DNA from 3 places in the Apolloniradiicaulis salifontis genome. Region 2 is predicted to be linked to each of the others. Evidence: predicted binding sites of a transcription regulator. Region 2 holds the regulator's gene; each other region holds the start of a gene.
The links. The regulator LexA, encoded in region 2, represses DNA repair genes until DNA is damaged. The targets are predictions, from matches to a motif close to ATGTTCCNCTTGTGTTCC.
Positions count from the first base shown of each region.

Region 1: a site for LexA is predicted at 2,413-2,430, ahead of recA (recombinase RecA). Genes of this name have one in related genera too.
Region 3: a site for LexA is predicted at 3,145-3,162, ahead of ACWCOP_RS09400 (VOC family protein). Genes of this name have one in related genera too.

Region 1 is NZ_CM132387.1:1,908,152-1,913,961, reverse strand. It holds gene ACWCOP_RS09250 (ATP-binding protein) at 1-2,345, shown strand, start outside; gene recA (recombinase RecA) at 2,521-3,612, shown strand; gene ACWCOP_RS09240 (S9 family peptidase) at 3,734-5,810, opposite strand, start outside.
Region 2 is NZ_CM132387.1:1,797,311-1,803,120, reverse strand. It holds gene gltX (glutamate--tRNA ligase) at 1-39, opposite strand, end outside; gene ACWCOP_RS08725 (ComEC/Rec2 family competence protein) at 125-2,230, shown strand; gene lexA (transcriptional repressor LexA) at 2,400-3,083, opposite strand; gene trpC (indole-3-glycerol phosphate synthase TrpC) at 3,172-3,963, opposite strand; gene trpD (anthranilate phosphoribosyltransferase) at 3,963-4,988, opposite strand; gene ACWCOP_RS08705 (anthranilate synthase component II) at 5,021-5,614, opposite strand; gene ACWCOP_RS08700 (divergent polysaccharide deacetylase family protein) at 5,700-5,810, shown strand, end outside.
Region 3 is NZ_CM132387.1:1,939,493-1,945,302, forward strand. It holds gene ACWCOP_RS09395 (TonB-dependent receptor) at 1-1,912, opposite strand, end outside; gene ACWCOP_RS09400 (VOC family protein) at 2,044-3,129, opposite strand; gene ACWCOP_RS09405 (hypothetical protein) at 3,384-4,307, opposite strand; tRNA gene ACWCOP_RS09410 (tRNA-Phe) at 4,841-4,916, opposite strand; gene ACWCOP_RS09415 (TonB-dependent receptor domain-containing protein) at 5,240-5,810, shown strand, end outside.

The sequences.
Region 1 (5,810 bases), 110 kb from region 2:
TGCTTTTGTCGGGCATCGCCGCCTGTGCGCTTTTGCTGATGTATGCGCTCGCCGCCGGCGAGGCCGCCGGGCGGGCGCTGGGCGAGGGACCGCGCGCCGATGCGGCGTCCGGCCTCGCGCAATCTGCGCTGGATGCGCTCACCGATCCGGTGCTGATCACCGGCTCCAACGGCCGCGTCGTCTGGGCGAACCGCGCTTATCGGGATTTGTCTCGCGCCGGCCTTGGAAGCGCCGGAGCGCCCGCGCCCGAGCGCCTGTTCACCGGCGCCGCGTCAGGCGCGGTCTACCGCCTGACGCGGGCTGCGGACGCCGGAGAAGCGGCGCGTGAAACGCTGGGCCCGCTCAGCCTGCAGGGTGAGGGCGCCTCGGTCTATGTGGGTGATGTCAGCGCGATGCCGGGCGGCGGCGCGCTGTGGCGTTTCCAGATTGCACGCGAGGAGGACGGCTCGGCCGCCGACGCCGCGCCGGACTGGGCCGAACACGCGCCGGTGGGCCTGTTCCTTGCCGACGCCGAGGGCCGGGTGCTGGCCGCCAACGCCACGCTGCGCAGCTGGATCGACGCCAAGCCGGGCCAGGCGCTCAAGCTGACCGATTTTCTCGCCGGCGATGCGGCGTCGGTGTTCGCGCGTTCTCGCGGGGATGAAGGCGCGGTGCGGCTGGATGCGCGCATGGTGGCGCGCGAAGGCGTGGAGAGCCCGGTGGTTCTGTGCGTGGAGTGGGGCGATGAACGCCCGGCCCGGGCGCGGTGCGTGGTCTATGGTCTATCCGCGGCTGGAACGCCGCCGGGCCTGGCGCAGATCGCTCGCCAGAGCGGCGCCAAGGCCGGGCGCACGTTTGACGACATGTTCGCCTCCGCGCCCTTCGGCGTGGCGCGTCTGGACGCCGCCGATCCCATGTCGGCCATGGTGGAGGACGCCAATCTCGCCCTCGTCCACCTATCCGGGGGCGCGGCCGTTCCCGGCGCGCGCTTTGTGGATCTGTTCGATCCCGAAAGCGGGCTGGGCGCCGCCTTCGACCGGGCGCTGTCAGGCTCGGGGGAGCCGGGCGAGGCGCGCCTGACCGGCGAGGACGGCAAGCCGGTCCATGTGTTTCTGGCGCCGGCGCGGGGCGGCAAGCGGGCCGCCTATATCGTTGACATCTCCGCCTGGAAAGCGCTGGAGACCCAGGTCGCCCAGGCCGGCAAGATGCAGGCGGTCGGCCAGCTCGCTAGCGGCGTGGCCCACGACTTCAACAACATGCTCACCGCGATCCGGCTCAGTGTCGGCGAGCTCTTGAACCGCCACCCGGTGGGTGATCCCAGCTATCAGGATCTGCAGCAGATCAACTCCACCGTCACCCGTCAGGCGGGCCTTGTGAGGAAGCTTCTGGCGTTCTCGCGCAAGCAGACCTTCCGCATGACCGTGTTCGACATCTCCGACGTTCTGTCGGACTGCTCGGTGATGCTGGGCCAGATTCTGGAGGAGACGGTCAGGCTGGAGATCCGCCACGGACGCGAGCTGCCCCTGATCCGCGCCGACCGCAACCAGATCGATAATGTCCTGGTCAATCTGGCCACCAATGCGCGTGACGCCATGAAGGGCCAGGGCGGCGGTGTGCTGACCATCACCACCGAGATGGTGGACGCGGAAACCGTGCGAAAAGCCGGCGCGCCCAACCCGTCAGAGGGACGCTGGGCCGCCATCCATGTGGCCGACACCGGATGCGGCATGGACGAGGCGACCCGGCGCAAGATTTTCGAGCCCTTCTTCACCACCAAGGAAACCGGCGAGGGCACCGGGCTGGGGCTCGCCACCGTGTACGGCGTGGTCAAGCAGTCGGGCGGCTTCTTGTTCGTGGACTCAGAGCCGGGCGAGGGCACGACCTTCTCCATCTATCTGCCGGGTCATGTGCCGAGCGCTGAGGAGACCGCCGAGATCGAGGCCGAAATCGTGGCCAAGACCGCCGAACCCAAGCCGTCTGATCTGGCCGGTCATGGCCGCATCCTTCTGGTGGAGGACGAGGACGCCGTGCGCCAGATCGCCGCCAAGACGCTGGTGCGCCGTGGCTATGAAGTGGTGGAGGCGTGTGACGGCGAAGAGGCGCTGGAGATTCTGGAGGAGAATCCGGAGAGCTTCGATTTGCTGATCTCCGACGTGGTCATGCCCGGCCTCGACGGCCCGTCGCTTCTCAAAGCCGGGCGCAAATATCTGGGCGCTGCGCGAATCGTCTTCATCTCCGGCTATGCGGAGGAGGAATTCTCCGACACGCTCTCCTCAGACCTGGATATTTCATTCCTGCCGAAGCCCTTCGACATCCAGCAGCTGGCCGAAAGGGTGAAGGAAGAACTCGCGGCGGCGCGCCGATAGCGCCTTTAATTCAAGGCTGTGGCGACACGGGCGGCTCTCGCGGGCCGCCCGTTTTGTTATGTGCAAAATGTTCCTGTTGCGTTCGCGGAACAAAATAGGTACGAATAAGGTGACTTGCGGCGCCGCCGCTTCATTGCCCGACTCAGGCGATGCATGAAATAAAGGGAGTAGGACATTGGCTCAGGCGAGGCTTCAAGTGGTTAGAGAAACCGGAGACAACAAGCAGAAGGCGCTGGACGCGGCCCTCTCCCAGATTGATCGCGCGTTCGGCAAGGGCTCGGTGATGAAGCTCGGCTCGAAGCCGAACCAGAATATCGAGGCGATCTCCACCGGCTCACTGGGCCTGGATATCGCGCTGGGCGTAGGCGGTCTTCCCAAGGGCCGGATCGTGGAGATCTATGGACCGGAAAGCTCTGGCAAGACCACGCTGGCGCTCCACGTTGTGGCCGAGTGCCAGAAGGCCGGCGGAACCGCCGCCTTCGTCGACGCCGAGCACGCGCTGGATCCGCTCTACGCCAAGAAGCTGGGCGTGGACGTGGCCGAGCTTTTGGTGTCCCAGCCCGACACCGGGGAGCAGGCCCTTGAGATCGCCGATACGCTGGTGCGCTCGGGCGCGGTGGATGTTCTGGTCATCGACTCCGTGGCCGCGCTCACCCCGCGCGCCGAGCTTGAAGGCGAGATGGGCGATTCGCTGCCCGGCATGCAGGCCCGCCTGATGAGCCAGGCGCTGCGCAAGCTTACCGGCTCTATCTCGAAGTCCAATTGCCTTGTGGTCTTCATCAACCAGATCCGCATGAAGATCGGCGTGATGTTCGGCTCGCCGGAAACCACCACGGGCGGCAATGCGCTGAAATTCTACGCCTCTGTGCGCCTGGACATCCGCCGCATCGGCGCCCTGAAGGACCGCGACGAGGTCATCGGCAACCAGACCAAGGTCAAGGTCGTGAAGAACAAGGTCGCCCCGCCCTTCCGCGAGGTGGAGTTCGATATTCTCTACGGCGAGGGCATCTCCAAAACCGGCGAATTGATCGATCTCGGGGTGAAGGGCAATATCATCGAGAAGTCCGGCTCCTGGTATTCCTACGACTCCCAGCGCATCGGACAGGGCCGCGAGAATGCGCGCAAATTCCTGCTTGAAAACGCAGCGATGTCCGCAGAGATCGAAGCCAAGGTCCGCAAGAACGCCGGCCTGATTGCAGAAGAATTGCTTGGCGGTCCCGAGCCGGACGCCGATCTCGGCCCCGAAGACGAAGAAGCCGCAGGCTAGCTGACGACGGCCCTGGTGCGCTGATGATAAGCGCGCCGGGGCCGTTCGCCTTTATCTGGCGTTCCCGCCACGATGCTGGGCATGCGTGGCGGCCCTGAGCGGCGCCGCGCGTGCAGTCCGCTCAGTCGCCGGAGTCTTGCGCCTTCAGCCGCTTATCGAAGAATCTGAAAATCGTCGTCCAGAGATGGGTCTGCAGCTCGGGCGGGCGCACGCCGTGGCGCTGGCCGGGATAGGTCATCATCTCAAAATCGGCGTTCTGTTGTTGCAACTCCAAAAATAGCCGGGTCGAGTGATCGAAGGTGACATTGTCGTCGGCCATGCCGTGAATGATCAGGGTGGGCGTGGCGTAATTCTGCACATGGGCGAAGGCCGAACCCTGCTCATAGCCGCTGGCATTGGCCTGGGGCGTGTCCATATAGCGTTCGGTGTAGTGGGTGTCGTAGAGCGACCAGTCGGTCACCGGCGCCCCGGCGACCGCCGCATTGTAGGCGCCGGGCGCCTGCAGCGTGGTCATCAGGGTCATGTAGCCGCCATAGGACCAGCCCCACAGGCCGATCCGGTCCGGATCGACAAAGTCTCGATCTTCCAGATAGTTCAGCCCGGCCACCTGGTCGGCCACCTCCACCGTGCCCATCACGTCATGGATTTCGGCCTCGAAGGCGTGGCCGCGATTCCAGCTGCCGCGATTATCAAGCTTGAACAGGATATAGCCCTGATCGGCGAAGAGCTGGTCGCGCGGATTGGTCCAACCCCTTGAGACCGTTTGCACATGGGGGCCGCCATAGACCTGGACGATCGCCGGGCAGGGGGTCTCCGCCGTGCAATGGACCGGTTTGAGCATCGACCAGTAAAGCTCGGTTTCGCCGTCCGGCGCCGTGATCGTCCCGAACTCCGGCGTCAAATGGCTTGAGATATGAGGGGCATAGGGGTGGTCTTCATCAAGGGCGTTCTCCTCGACCCAAGCGATGCGCTCGCCATTCATGGCGTAGAGCCCGGTCTGGGGCGGGGTGTCCGGATCGGAATAGGTCCCGATAAACGCAGCCGCCCCGTCGCCGAGGCTGACGCTCCATCGGCCGTCGCCTGAGGTCGTGGGAACGGGCTCCGCGCTGCTGAGCCCGTTCATGTTGACCGCGTAGAGGTGGCGCTCCAGCGGCGTCTCCACCCAGCCTTCGAAATAGACCGTTTCGCCGTCCTCGCTGACGCCGCTGATCTCGTCCACCACCCACTCGCCCGACGTGATCTGCGTCGTCTCTCCGGCGGGTGTGACGCGATAGATGTGGCGAAAGCCGGTCCGCTCACTGGTCCAGAGAAAATCGCCGCCTTCCAGCGGTGTGAAGTCGTTGGTGAGATTGATCCAGGTAGGCGCCTCTTCGGTGAGCGTCGGCGCGCTCTCTCCCGTCTCGGGATCGACGCCGAGAAGATCGAGCCGCGTCTGCTCGCGGTTCTGGCGCTGGGCGTAGAGCCGGTCGCCGGCGGCGTTCCAGTTCACCCGGGCGAGATAGATGTCGGTCTCCGCCCCCAGATCCACCCGCACGCGCTCGCCGCTGGCCACATCGATCACCCAGAGCTCCACAAGGGCGTTGTCGGTCCCGGCGCGCGGATAGCGCTGCTCGCTCACCGAGACGCCTTCGGGGCCGATGCCGAAGCGGGGGACGATCTCCACGGGCGTCTCGTCGATGCGCGCCACGGCGATGCGAGCGCCGTCCGGGCTCCACCAATAACCGGTATAGCGCTGCATCTCCTCCTGGGCGACGAACTCGGCGACGCCCCAGCTCACCGGGCCTTCGCCATCATTGGTGAGCGCGCGGGCCTCGCCTGTGTCCAGATCATGCACCCAGAGATCCTGGTCCCGGATGAAGGAGACGCGGGCCCCGTCCGGGCTCACCTTGAAATCGGTCTCGAACGCCTCCGTCTCCATGAGGCGCTCGGCCTCGCCGCTCTCCACGTTCACGTAGAAGACATCGCCGTCCAGCGGGACCAGAACCGCCTCGCCGCTCTCGTCCCAGTCATAGGACACGACGCCGCTTTGCGAGATCCGCGCCCGCTCGCGATACAGGATCTCGGCTTCCGACAGTTCGCGCTCCTCCGGCGCCAGAGCCGACGCGTCCACCAGCCGGTAGGTGCGCCCGTCGGCCACATCCATGGCCCACAGATCCAGCACCGTGCGGTCCTCCTCCTTGGCTCGCAGGAAGGTCACG
Region 2 (5,810 bases):
GAAGCGGGTGACTGGGGTCTGATGCACTTGCGAATTCATGTTGCACTGCGAAGGAACCGGTTCCTTAGCACGGGGTTGGCGCGCAGTGATAGCCTCCGCCTGATCTTCGCGCCATGATGGACGTGTGGATGCAGTCTATCTTCCCTCTTCGCGCGAACCGGCGCGCTGGCGTATGCTGCTTGATGCGGTGCTCGGTGCACGGCTTCGGGTGGGCGCGCCCGATCCTGCACGCCTGATTCTGTGGGCCCCTCTGGCGTTAGGGGTCGGCGCCGCGGCCTATTTCTCCCTCACCGCCGAACCCCCCGCCTGGACGGGTTCGGCCAGCGTGATGCTCGCCGCGGTGTTCGCGGCGCTGGCGGTTCTCTTACGAGGCGAGGCGGTGCGTCTCAGCGCCTGCGTCCTGGCGGCCGCGCTCGTGCTGGGCTTCGGCCTGGCGCAGGGGCGAACCGCGAGCCTGGCGCCGCCGCCGCTGGAGGTGAGCCAGCGCGCAGTGGGGGTGACCGGATGGATCGAGGCGGTGGAGCGCGGCGGGTCGCGCCCGCGCCTGCTTATTCGCGTGGCCGAGCTTGAGGGCGCCGGTGAACCGCCCCACCGTATCCGGATTCGCGCTCGCCTGGCCGCATTCACGCCGGGCGACGCGGTGCGCCTGCGCGCGGTGCTGACCCGCCCCACCGGCCCGTCCGCGCCCGGCGGATACGATCCGGCGCGCGCGGCCTGGTATGACGGCGTCGCGCTCACCGGCTTCGCCATCGCCGATCTTGAGCCGGCGGCGCTGGATCAGGCGCGCCTGCAGCGCGGCTTTGCGAAGATGCGCTGGAATTTGGCCGAGCGGATCCGGGCCAAAGCCGGAGAGCGCACCGGCGGGGTGGCCGCGGCCCTGCTCACCGGCGACCGTTCAGGCGTCAGCGAGGCCGACGCCGAAGCGCTTCGGATATCCGGGCTTGGCCATATCCTTGCGATTTCCGGGCTGCACATGGCGCTGTTCGCCGGCGGGGTGTACGTGGCGCTGCGCTATCTGTTCGCGTCCATCGAGCCCTATGCCCGCGCCCGCGATCCGCGCAAGCCGGCGGCGATCCTCGCGCTTCTGGCGGCGCTCGGCTATCTCATCCTCTCCGGGGGCGCGGTCTCCACCCAGCGCGCCTTCGTCATGGCGGCGGTGGTTCTCACCGGCGTGCTTCTGGACCGGCGGGCCTTCTCGCTTCGCTCGCTGGCCATCGCGGCGCTTGTGGTGATCGTGATCGCGCCGGAAAGCGTCACCGAGGCGGGGTTCCAGATGAGTTTCTCGGCCGTGGCCGCGCTCATCGCGGTGTACGAGATCTGGACGCGGGTGAAGCCGGAGCGGCTTGGCCGCGCCAAAGTTCTGGAGCGCATGAGCGATTCCCTCGCCGGGCTCGCCACCACCAGCGTGGTGGCCGGCGCCGCGACCGGCGCGTTCGCCGCGTTTCATTTCCAGCGAATGGCCGCCTACGGCCTTGTGGCCAATCTGGCGGCCATGCCGGTTTTCACCTTCTGGGTGATGCCCGCCGGCGTCGTCGCCCTGGCGCTGGCGCCGGTGGGTCTCGACGGGCCGGCGCTGGCGGTCATGGACGCGGGCTTGCGCATTGTTCTTGCCATCGCCCACTGGACGGCGGAGCTGGACGGCGCCGCCATGGCGACGCAGGCCGCGCCTGGCCTTGTCATCGCGCTTTATTCGGCCGGGTTCGCCCTGGCGACGCTGGGCCTGGGGCTGGTGCGCCTTACCGGCGTCATCGCCGCGCTCGCAGCCCTTGGGCTCTGGCTCACCCAGACCCCGCCCTCCATGATGATCAGCGACGGCGGGGTGGTGGTGGCCCGCTTTGACGACAGCGGCGCGTGGCAGGCCAGCAGCCTCAGGGCCTCGCGTTTTGACACCCGCGTCTTTCTTCAGCGCGCCGGGGCCGGGGGCTCGCGCGCCGAACGCGCGCCGCTGCGCTGCGACCCGCTTGGCTGCGTGGGCGAGACAGTGGACGGCCTGCGCCTGGCGGTGACGTCAAACCCGGAAAGCCTGCCGGAGGATTGTGCGCGCGCCGACCTGATCGTGTTCGACGGGCGGGCGCCGGCCTGGCGCAAGCGGCGGTGCGCGGCGGTGCTGCTGGACGATCCCGCGCGTGAGGCGCTGGGCGGGGCGGAATTCTGGATCAAGGACGGCCGGGTGATCCGCCTGCGCGGGGCGCAAGACCGCCGCCGCGACCGGATCTGGAGCACGCCCTAGCGCGGCAAAACATACTCAGAGCCGCCAGAAACATAACGCCCCGCCGGCGTGAAGCGGGCGAGGCGTTTCAGGGATCGGTCTCAAAAAGAGGCGCCTCACGATGAGGCGACGTGCATGCTGCGGGGCCGATGCAGGGTGTCGCCGGCGCCGATAGAGCTGCGGGAGCGGCCTAGTGGTACTGACGGATCAGACCCACGAGCCGGCCTTGAACCTTCACCTCGCCGGGGCCGAAAATGCGCGTCTCATAGGCGGGGTTGGCCGCCTCGAGCGCGATGGACCCGCCCTTTTTGCGAAGGGTCTTCAACGTGGCTTCCTCGTCGCGCACCAGGGCGACGACGATCTGGCCGTTATCAGCCGTGTCGGTGCGTTTGATCACCACCACGTCGCCGTCAAGAATCCCGGCGTCGATCATGGAGTCGCCGTGGACTTCCAGGGCGAAGTGCTCGCCGCCGGAGATCATGGCGTGGGGCACCATGAGGCGGTCGGTTTCATGCTGGATCGCAGAGATCGGCACGCCCGCCGCGATGCGGCCCAGCACCGGCACTTCAACACCGGCTTCAGACGACGCGGAGCCGCGCCGTTCCCCGAAGGCCGGCTCGATGACGTTGTCCGCGCTGACGCCGGAGCGCGGCGCAGAGTTTTCGGGGAGTTTGAGCACTTCCAGCGCCCGCGCCCGGTGGGCGAGGCGGCGGATGAAGCCGCGCTCCTCCAGCGCGCTCACCAGACGGTGAACGCCGGACTTGGACGCCAGCTGGAGCGCGTCCTTCATCTCGTCGAAAGAGGGCGAAACGCCGTCCTCTGACAGACGCTTGTGGATGAAGAGCAAAAGCTCGTGCTGTTTTTTGGTCAGCATGACGACCCTCAGGAACAAAACCGGAAAACGTTGCCGATGTTCTATGCCTGTTCCAGGTTAAGGTCAAGTAAAGGCCCGCGCTGCGGCGTCAAAACCCCATGAGCCCCCGTGTCGCCGCCGTCACATCGTCCTGCCTCATAAGGCTTTCGCCCACCAGAAGCGCGCGTGCGCCGGCGGCCTGCAGCCGCGTGGCGTCGGCGCGCTGGAAAATGCCGGACTCGGCGACCAGAAACCGGTCAGGACCGGCCATGGGACGCAGCGATTCGAAGGTTGAGAGCGAGGTTTCGAACGTGCGCAGATTGCGGTTGTTCACCCCGATCAGGGGCGAGGGCAGGGAGAGCGCGCGGGTCATCTCGGCGGCGTCATGGATCTCGACCAGAGCGTCCATGCCCCATTTGAACGCCTCCTCGATGAGGCTGGCGGCGACCGCGTCATCCACGGCGGCGAGAATCACCAGAATGCAGTCGGCGCCCAGCGCGCGCGATTCGGCGACCTGCCAGGGCTCGTAGAGGAAATCCTTGCGCAGGACGGGAAGGGCGACGGCTTCGCGCGCCGCCACCAGAAATTCATCCGCGCCCTGAAAGCTCGGCGTGTCGGTGAGCACCGAAAGGCATGCCGCGCCGCCGTCTTCATAGGCTTTCGCCAGCGCGGGCGGATCGAAGTCTGCGCGAATCAGGCCCTTGGACGGGCTTGCCTTCTTGACCTCGGCGATGAGGGCGAGGCCGTCTGAAGCCGAATGGGCTTTCAGAGCGTCCAGAAATCCGCGCGGCGCCGGCGCGGCGGCGGCGGCGTCTGCCACCGCCTCATAGGGGCGGGCCGCCTTGCGCTGCGCTATGTCGGCGCGCTTATAGGCTTCGATCTTGGCGAGCACGTCGGCCATCAGGCCTCTCCGGATTTGTCGGCGTGGCTGGCGGCCACCAGGGCGTGAAGCGCGGCCGCGGCGTGGCCGTCATCAATGGCGGTGGCGGCCCGGCGCGCGCCGTCGGTGAAGTCTTCTGCAAGACCGGCGAGTTTCAGCGCCGCGCCGGCGTTGAACAGCACGATGTCGCGATAGGGCCCGGTGACGCCCGCCAGAAGGCCGCGAATCGCCGCCGCGTTCTCCTCCGGCTCGCCGCCCTGAAGATCCTCCAGCGCGGCGGTTTCCAGACCCGCATCGCCAGGATTTAGCTCATAGGTCTCGATGGAGCCGTCGGGTTTAAGCTCCGCCACATGGGTGGCGCCGGTGGTGGTGATTTCATCAAGCCCGTCAGAGCCGTGCACGATCATAGCGGCTTCCGCGCCCAGCTCACGCAGCGCCTCGGCCATGGGCGTCAGCCAGCGCCGGTCGAACACGCCCAGAAGCTGACGCCGGGCGCCGGCGGGATTGGAGAGCGGACCCAGCAGATTGAAGATCGTGCGCACGCCCAGTGTCCGCCGCGCCGGGCCCACATGGCGCACCGCGCCGTGATGGGCCTGGGCGAACAGGAAGGCGACGCGCGCCTCGGCCAGCGCCTGCTCGATCTGGGCGGGGCTGGCGAACAGGTTGACGCCGAGGCTTTCCAGCACTTCAGCCGAGCCTGATTTCGAACTCGCCGCCTTGTTGCCGTGCTTGGCCACCACCGCGCCGGCGCCGGCGGCCACCAGGGCCGCGGCGGTGGAGATATTCCAGGTGCCGCGCGCGTCGCCGCCGGTGCCGCACGTGTCGATGGCGCCGTCAGGGGCGGTGATCTTCGTCATGCGCGCGCGCATGGACTGGGCGCCCACGCGCAGCGCTTGCGGACTCTCACCCAGCGCCGACAGGGCCAGCAGGAAGCCGCCGATCTCCACCGGGTCGGCTTCACCCTCCATGAGCGCGTCGAAGGCGTCGCGCAGGGCCGCCTCGTCGGGCTCGCGCCCGGATCCGAGCGCGGCGATCGCTCCCGTCATGCCCCCCGTCATGCCCCCCGTCATGCCTGCCATCAGGCCGGCTCCGCGCGGGCGGGTTTCAGACCGGCGAGCGTCATGAAATTGGCCAGCAGAGCGTGGCCATGGTGCGAGGCGATGCTCTCGGGGTGAAACTGCACGCCGTGGATCGGCCGGGTCTTGTGCGCCAGCCCCATGATCTCGCCGTCGGCGGTCCGGGCCGTCACGTCAAGCTCGGTCCCGCCGGGCAGATCCACCGCCAGCGAGTGATACCGCGTGGCGGTGAAGGGCGAGGGAAGGCCTTCGAACACGCCTGTTCCGTCATGGGTCACCGGGCTGGTCTTGCCGTGCATGATCTGTTTGGCCTGCACCACCTCGCCGCCGAACACCTGGCCGATGGCCTGATGCCCCAGGCAGACGCCGAAGATCGGCAGGGTGGACGGCGCGGTGCGGATCAGCTCCAGGCAGATGCCCGCGCGGTCGGGATCGCACGGGCCGGGGCTCAGCACCACGCCGGCGGGGTTCAGCTCCAGCGCCTCCTGGGCTGACAGGGCGTCATTGCGCACCACATGGGTCCTGGCGCCCAGCTCCTGGAAGTAATGCACCAGGTTGAAGGTGAAGCTGTCGTAATTGTCGACGATGAGAAGCATGACGGGCCCGCCGCGTTTTTGATCGCTCGGACCTTAGATAAGCCGATCCGCGCCGCCAACCGCGACTCACTGTAACAAGTGCCTTATGGCGCGGTTTTCCTTTCCCTTTGTCCAGCTCGCAGCCGGGATTGGCGCCGTGGCGATGGTGCTGACCGGCCAATGGCTCGGCGCGCAGGAGACGGCGGCGGGTCCCGCA
Region 3 (5,810 bases), 140 kb from region 2:
CCGTGTCCTGGAAAAAAGCGGCGTTGAGCCGGCTGGACAGGTCGGGAAATTGCTTGCCGTCGAGGGTGTCGAAGGGAACGCCCACCGCCGGATCAATGCGCGAGCCCTCGTTATACTCGAACTCGTTCATGCCCACATTGCCGCTGAGGAGCACCCAGTCCGCCGGGCGCCAGGTGCTTTCCAGCTCCAGGCCCTGCACGGTGGCGTCCGCGTTGATGATGCCGAACTGCAGGGTCGCCGGCTCCAGCACCGACAGCTGCAGCGCATCGTAAGTGGAGTAGAAATACGTGGCGTTGAAGCGCAGCGTGTCGTCCAGAAGATCGGTGCGCGCGCCGATCTCGTAGGCCGACAGCTCTTCAGGCTGGTAGGTGTTGAACGAATTGCCCGGCGTGATCGGCCGCGTTCCCCCGAAGCCGCCGGCCTTGTAGCCGGTGGAATAGGACGCATAGACCATCAGGTCATCGCTTGGCATGTATTCGGCGACGGCGCGCCATGAGAAATTCTCGTCCTCATAGTTTGGATTTGTGCGCCAGATATCGGCCAGCGTCGCCGGATTGAGCAGAGCGCGCTCGGCGTTCTTTTCGTCCGCGGTGAAGCGCCCGCCCAGGGTGAGGGCCCATTGAGGGGAGAGATTCCACGTCCCCTCCCCGAACACCGCATAGCTTTCAGACGTCTGATCGTCGTCGTTGAGCCCGTAGGGCTGGCCGATCAGGAAAGAGAAGACCGCGTTGAAGCGGTTGTCGGCCAGCTGCTCGGCCTCTTCATGGAAATAGTACGCCCCGAGCACGTAATCGAACGCGCCATTGGAGCCCACCAGCTGCAGCTCCTGGCTGAACTGGTTGGCGGTCAGCTCCTGATAAAGGTCGACAATTCCGGGGCCGTCCAGATCCACCGAGGTGTTCTGACCAAAGGCGCGATAGGCGGTGATCGAGGTCAGCTCGCCCAGCGGCGTGCCGATCGCCAGCTCCGCCGAGATACCGCCGCCTTCATATTCATGGAAAGGCGCAATCGACATGGCGCCCGCGCGCCGGCCGAACGGCTCCGTGACGCTGCCGTCGGGTTGGCGGATAATCGGGGTGGGAATGAAGGCGCTGGAGTTATCAATCGTCCAGTCGCCCACCACGTAGAGCGAGATATCACGCTCGGAGCTGTCCCACAGGAAGCTCGCCCGCGCGCCGTAGCGCTCGACATTGTTTGGGTCGCGCGGATCATCGCCTGCATCGAAGGTGAAGGCCTGGCCGCCGGGGGGCGGGTTGTTGGCGAGGGCGAAATCACCCTCGCGATTGCGGGTGAAGACATCAAGCTTGAAGCCGCTCTCGCCATTGACAACGGGCGCCGACCAGCTGCCGCGCGCATCCAGACGGCCCTGGGTTCCCACCGCCACGTCGATGACGCCGCGCGTGTCCTCCAACTCGGGCCGGCGGGAGATAAAGCGGATCGCGCCGCCATTGGTGTTGCGGCCGTAATAGGTGCCCTGGGGCCCGCGCAGGATCTCCACGCGCTCAAGATCCACCAGATCGATCGTGGAGCCGTTCTGCTTGCCCAGATAAACGCCGTCGAGATAGATCCCGACGCCCACTTCGGCGAACAGCGAGCTCTCATCCTGGCCCACGCCGCGGATATAGACCTGGGCGGCGTTGGCCAGGCCCGTATTCTTCTGGATGTTCACATTGGGCGCGGTGAAGCGCAGATCGGTGATCTCCTCGATCGCCTGGCGCTGAATGTCGGCGGCGCTGATCGGCGTCAGGGCGATGGGAACGTCCTGGGAATCCTCAGCGCGGCGCTGGGCGGTCACGGTGATGGTTTCGACCCCGCCGGCCGACGGCGCTGGCTCCTGCTGAGCGAAACCCGGCGTGGACAGGACGGCTGTCGCAGCGCCGGCCATGAGCACGGTGCGGAACATGTTCGTCATCGATGTCTCTCCCCTAACGGCGCCCGGCCGGTCGTTCCGGTCTCGAAGCGGTTCGTCAGAGTACGACTTCAAGCCGTCTCGTCAATTTGTCCGGACCTAATGGTATAGAAGTGTGACTTTTGCGCACTCTCTCAGGGTTCAGACTGTTCATATAACTCGATGAGAATCCCGCTCGGGCTGCGCACCGCGGCCCAAATGATCTCGCCATAAGGCGAGAGAATGCGCGTTTGCGGCCCGGCCGCGGGCGAAATGCCTTGAGAGTCGAGCCTTTCCAGCACGGCGGCGAGATCGGCCACCGGGAGCCGGACGCCCAGGATGCCCAGATTGGGCGGCAACGCACGGTTCGAGAAATCTTCGCCGGACAGCCCAACGAACTGCATCAGTTCCATGCGCCCGTCCTCGCCTTCGCGCTGCTGCAGGATGGCGGTGCGGCGTGCAATCTCCACGGAGAGATTGTTGGGCATGGCGAAATTGGTGTCGATCTCCTCGGTGTCGATATAATCGCCCTCCCAGAACGGCGCGAAACCCAGCCCGTCTTCAAGGAAGGCCCGCTCCGCCTCGATATCGTGGACCATGGCCATGGTGTTGAACGGGTAGGAGAAGCCTTCAAGATCGTCCCAGCCCTCCACCGGCGGGCTCACGCGTGAATACACCGCCAGATTCACCCCGTCGGGCAGGCGCACCACCACATTCTTGATGCTCAGCGGACCGAACTGGAAGATCTGGGGCTGGTTGAACACGCTCCAGCCGCGCGCATGGGCGGCGTCGGCCACGTCTGCGGCCTCCTCGGCGCGCACCATGAGAGAGAATAATCCCCCCTGGTCCCAGGCTTGCGCGCCCGGACGGATCAGCACCTGATCCACCCCGTCAAAGCGCACCAGCCGCACCCAACCCACGCTCTTGCCAGGGCTGCGCAGGAGCGCGTACGCGCCCCCCGCCCCGTCGGGCAGATCCCAGGCGGCCAGCCAGGTGGGATCCAGCGCCCCGGCCTCCATCACCTCATAGCCGGCCACCTCCACCATGAAGTCGCGGATCGGCGCCAGATCGCGCACGCTGAGAATCGCCTCCTGCCAGCCGCGCCCGGTTTCAGCGACGAAGGGTTCGGCGACGATGTGCTCATCCGAAAGAAGCGGCCCCGGATCCACCTGAGCGCACGCCGGCGCGCCGAAGACAGCAGCCGCGCCCAGCGCGGCGGCGGCGAAGGATCTGAACACCATGAACGCACTCCCCTGGAAACACCGGGAGAGCATGACGCATTTGTCCGGACCTTTCCAGAGGATGCAGGGCGGCGTTAGAGCGGATATCGGCGCCGGCCGCCATACCGCGCGGCGTGGCGCAGACGATCAAAACACGCTGGCGGGTCACGATGCGCGGCCCCAAAAGCGGCACACCGGAGTGAATGCGGCTGGAAGCAATAAAAAACGCCGCCGGAGCGTGTCCGGCGGCGCTTTGGCCGTCTCAGGGCCGGTGTCTATCGCGAATAGAGTTCGGAAATCGAAAGAACGGCGCTCGCCGTCGATGATCCGTAGGTCCCCACCCAGATATCATACTGGCCTGAAGCCGGCGACATGCGCACAAGAGGGTTCAGCCCTTCATTGCCGCTGTCGTCATCGCAGTACCATTCGCCGTTCGGCCCATTGATGACAAGCGTCGTATCGGCGCTGGAGCCGGCGGAGAAGTAAAGCTCCGGGAAGGATCCGCCCTGAAACATCAGGCGCACATCCGGGGCGTCAGCGATAAAGCCGGCGCATTGTCCACCGCTCCAGTCCGAGGCGTTGTTGGGCCCGCCGGCGACGAGTTGAATTTCAAACGGGTCCGGGGTGAAGCCCGAAGCCAGCGAGTAGGTCCCGTAGCCCGGCGCCAGTGAATAATCCGGGCCGGACGAGCGCTGAGGCGCAGGCCTCGGCGCCGGACCGGCTGATCCGCCGCCATAGGGAAGTTCGGACACCGCCAACGTCGCTTGGGCCGTGCTCGAGCCGAACGTGCCCACCCAGATATCGTACTGGCCGCTGATCGGCGTCAATTCGACCAGGGGATTGAGACCCTCGCCGCTGTCATCGTCGCAAAACCATTGGCCGTTGGGGTCGTTGACGATCAGCGTCGTGTCCGCGTTCGAACGGGCCGAGAAATTGATTTCGCTGAAGGACCCTCCAGTGAAGTTGATGCGAACATCCGGCGCCTCGGCGGCGAAGCCGGCGCATTGCCCGCCCGTCATTGCAGACACATTATTGGAGCCGCCTGCGACGACCTGGATCAATTGCGGATCCGGCAGGAACCCCGATTGCAGATTATAGGTCCCGTAGGTTGGGTTCAGACTGTAATCTTGTCCGAGCGCAGGAGTCGCCAGACAAGTTGCTGCGAGCAGGGCCGCGCCCAGAGCTGAATGATAACGCATATCTTAAAGTCCTAATAATTGTGCATTAAGCGCACAGGAAGATCGTATACGGCAATTTTCATTCAGGAAAATAAAAAACGATGAATCGACGGGCTGCACAGGCCCCAAGACCTGTCATTTTATGTCAAGTCTGTATTCTGTCCGGATTGGTCTATTGAACCGCGTCGTCAGCGCTCAGTGGTCGTCCGCCTCCAGGACCAACCGTGTGGAGCCCCTCTCGCCTATGTTTTGTCGGAACGTCGGCGCCCATATCAGAGCGCGGCAAGGCTCGACACCCGGTTCGCCGGCCCGGGCGCGCGGCGCCCGAATCGACGGACGCAGCCCTCACGGTTTGGGGACGCCTTCCTCGATCACGCTTGGCGCGTGTGCGCTTCCCGCCCTTTAGACTTTGAAACAAAGCAGAAGAAGGAATTGTGCGTCATAGCGGCCCAGGTTCGAACCCGCAGGGTTCGCAAGGGCGACCGCCCGTCTGAACTCCGGACTTGATCCAGGGGAGGATCGACGAGACGAACGCAAAGGGGAACGAGAGAAAATGGTGCCCGGGGGCGGATTCGAACCACCGACACGCGGATTTTCAATCCGCTGCTCTACCAACTGAGCTACCCGGGCGGCGGGACCAGCGCGTGCGCCAGCCTCGCTTGAGGCCGCGGTTTATAGGGCGGCGATCGGCGCGTGTCCACGCCCTTTGCGCAGCCATTTCAACGCAGGATCTGCGCTACGGTGCGGCGGGGACGAGGCTGTTTGCGAAATCGGCCATGAGACCGGACGCTCCGGCGAAGTTGGCGACCGCATAGAGCGAAAGGACGCCGAAACCCACAGCGCTGCGCGCATCAAATCGTCCGCGTCACCGGCAAGGTGCGGCTTGTGCGGCCTGCCCTCGCCTGCTACGCGCGCTCTCTATTCGCGAAAACGACATCAAAGCGAGGCTGCCCATGAAGCGCGCCGTCACCGTCAGCGCCGCCGCTCTGCTCATCATCCTGGGCGAAGGCCCGGCCCTTAGCCAGGAAGCGCGCGAGGTGATCACCGTCACCGGCGGACGCGCCGCCGGCGCCCAGGCCGGCGACCAGCCGGTGACGATCCTCACCGGCGAGGCGCTGCGCAAAGGCGGCCTCTCGGATCTGGGAGACGCGCTGGCCTTCGATCCGGCGATCACGGGCTCTGAATTCAATGACGATCCGGGAACCCAGAACGACACGTCGGGCACGTCCAGCGTCAATCTGCGCGGCCTGGGGCTCGGCGCGACGCTGGTGCTGATCAACGGCCAGCGCCAGACCCCGGCCAGCGTGGCCAGCGATGACGGCGCCAGCTTTGTGGACCTGAACGCCCTTGTGCCCGACATCGCCATTGACCGGGTGGAGATCCTGAAAGACGGCGCCAGCCCGCTCTACGGGTCGGACGCGCTCTCCGGCGTGGTCAACGTGCTCACCCGCGACCGCCATGACGGCTTTGCGGTGGAGGCTGAGGCGCGCGGTCCGGACGGGTTCGGCGGCGGGGGCTATACCT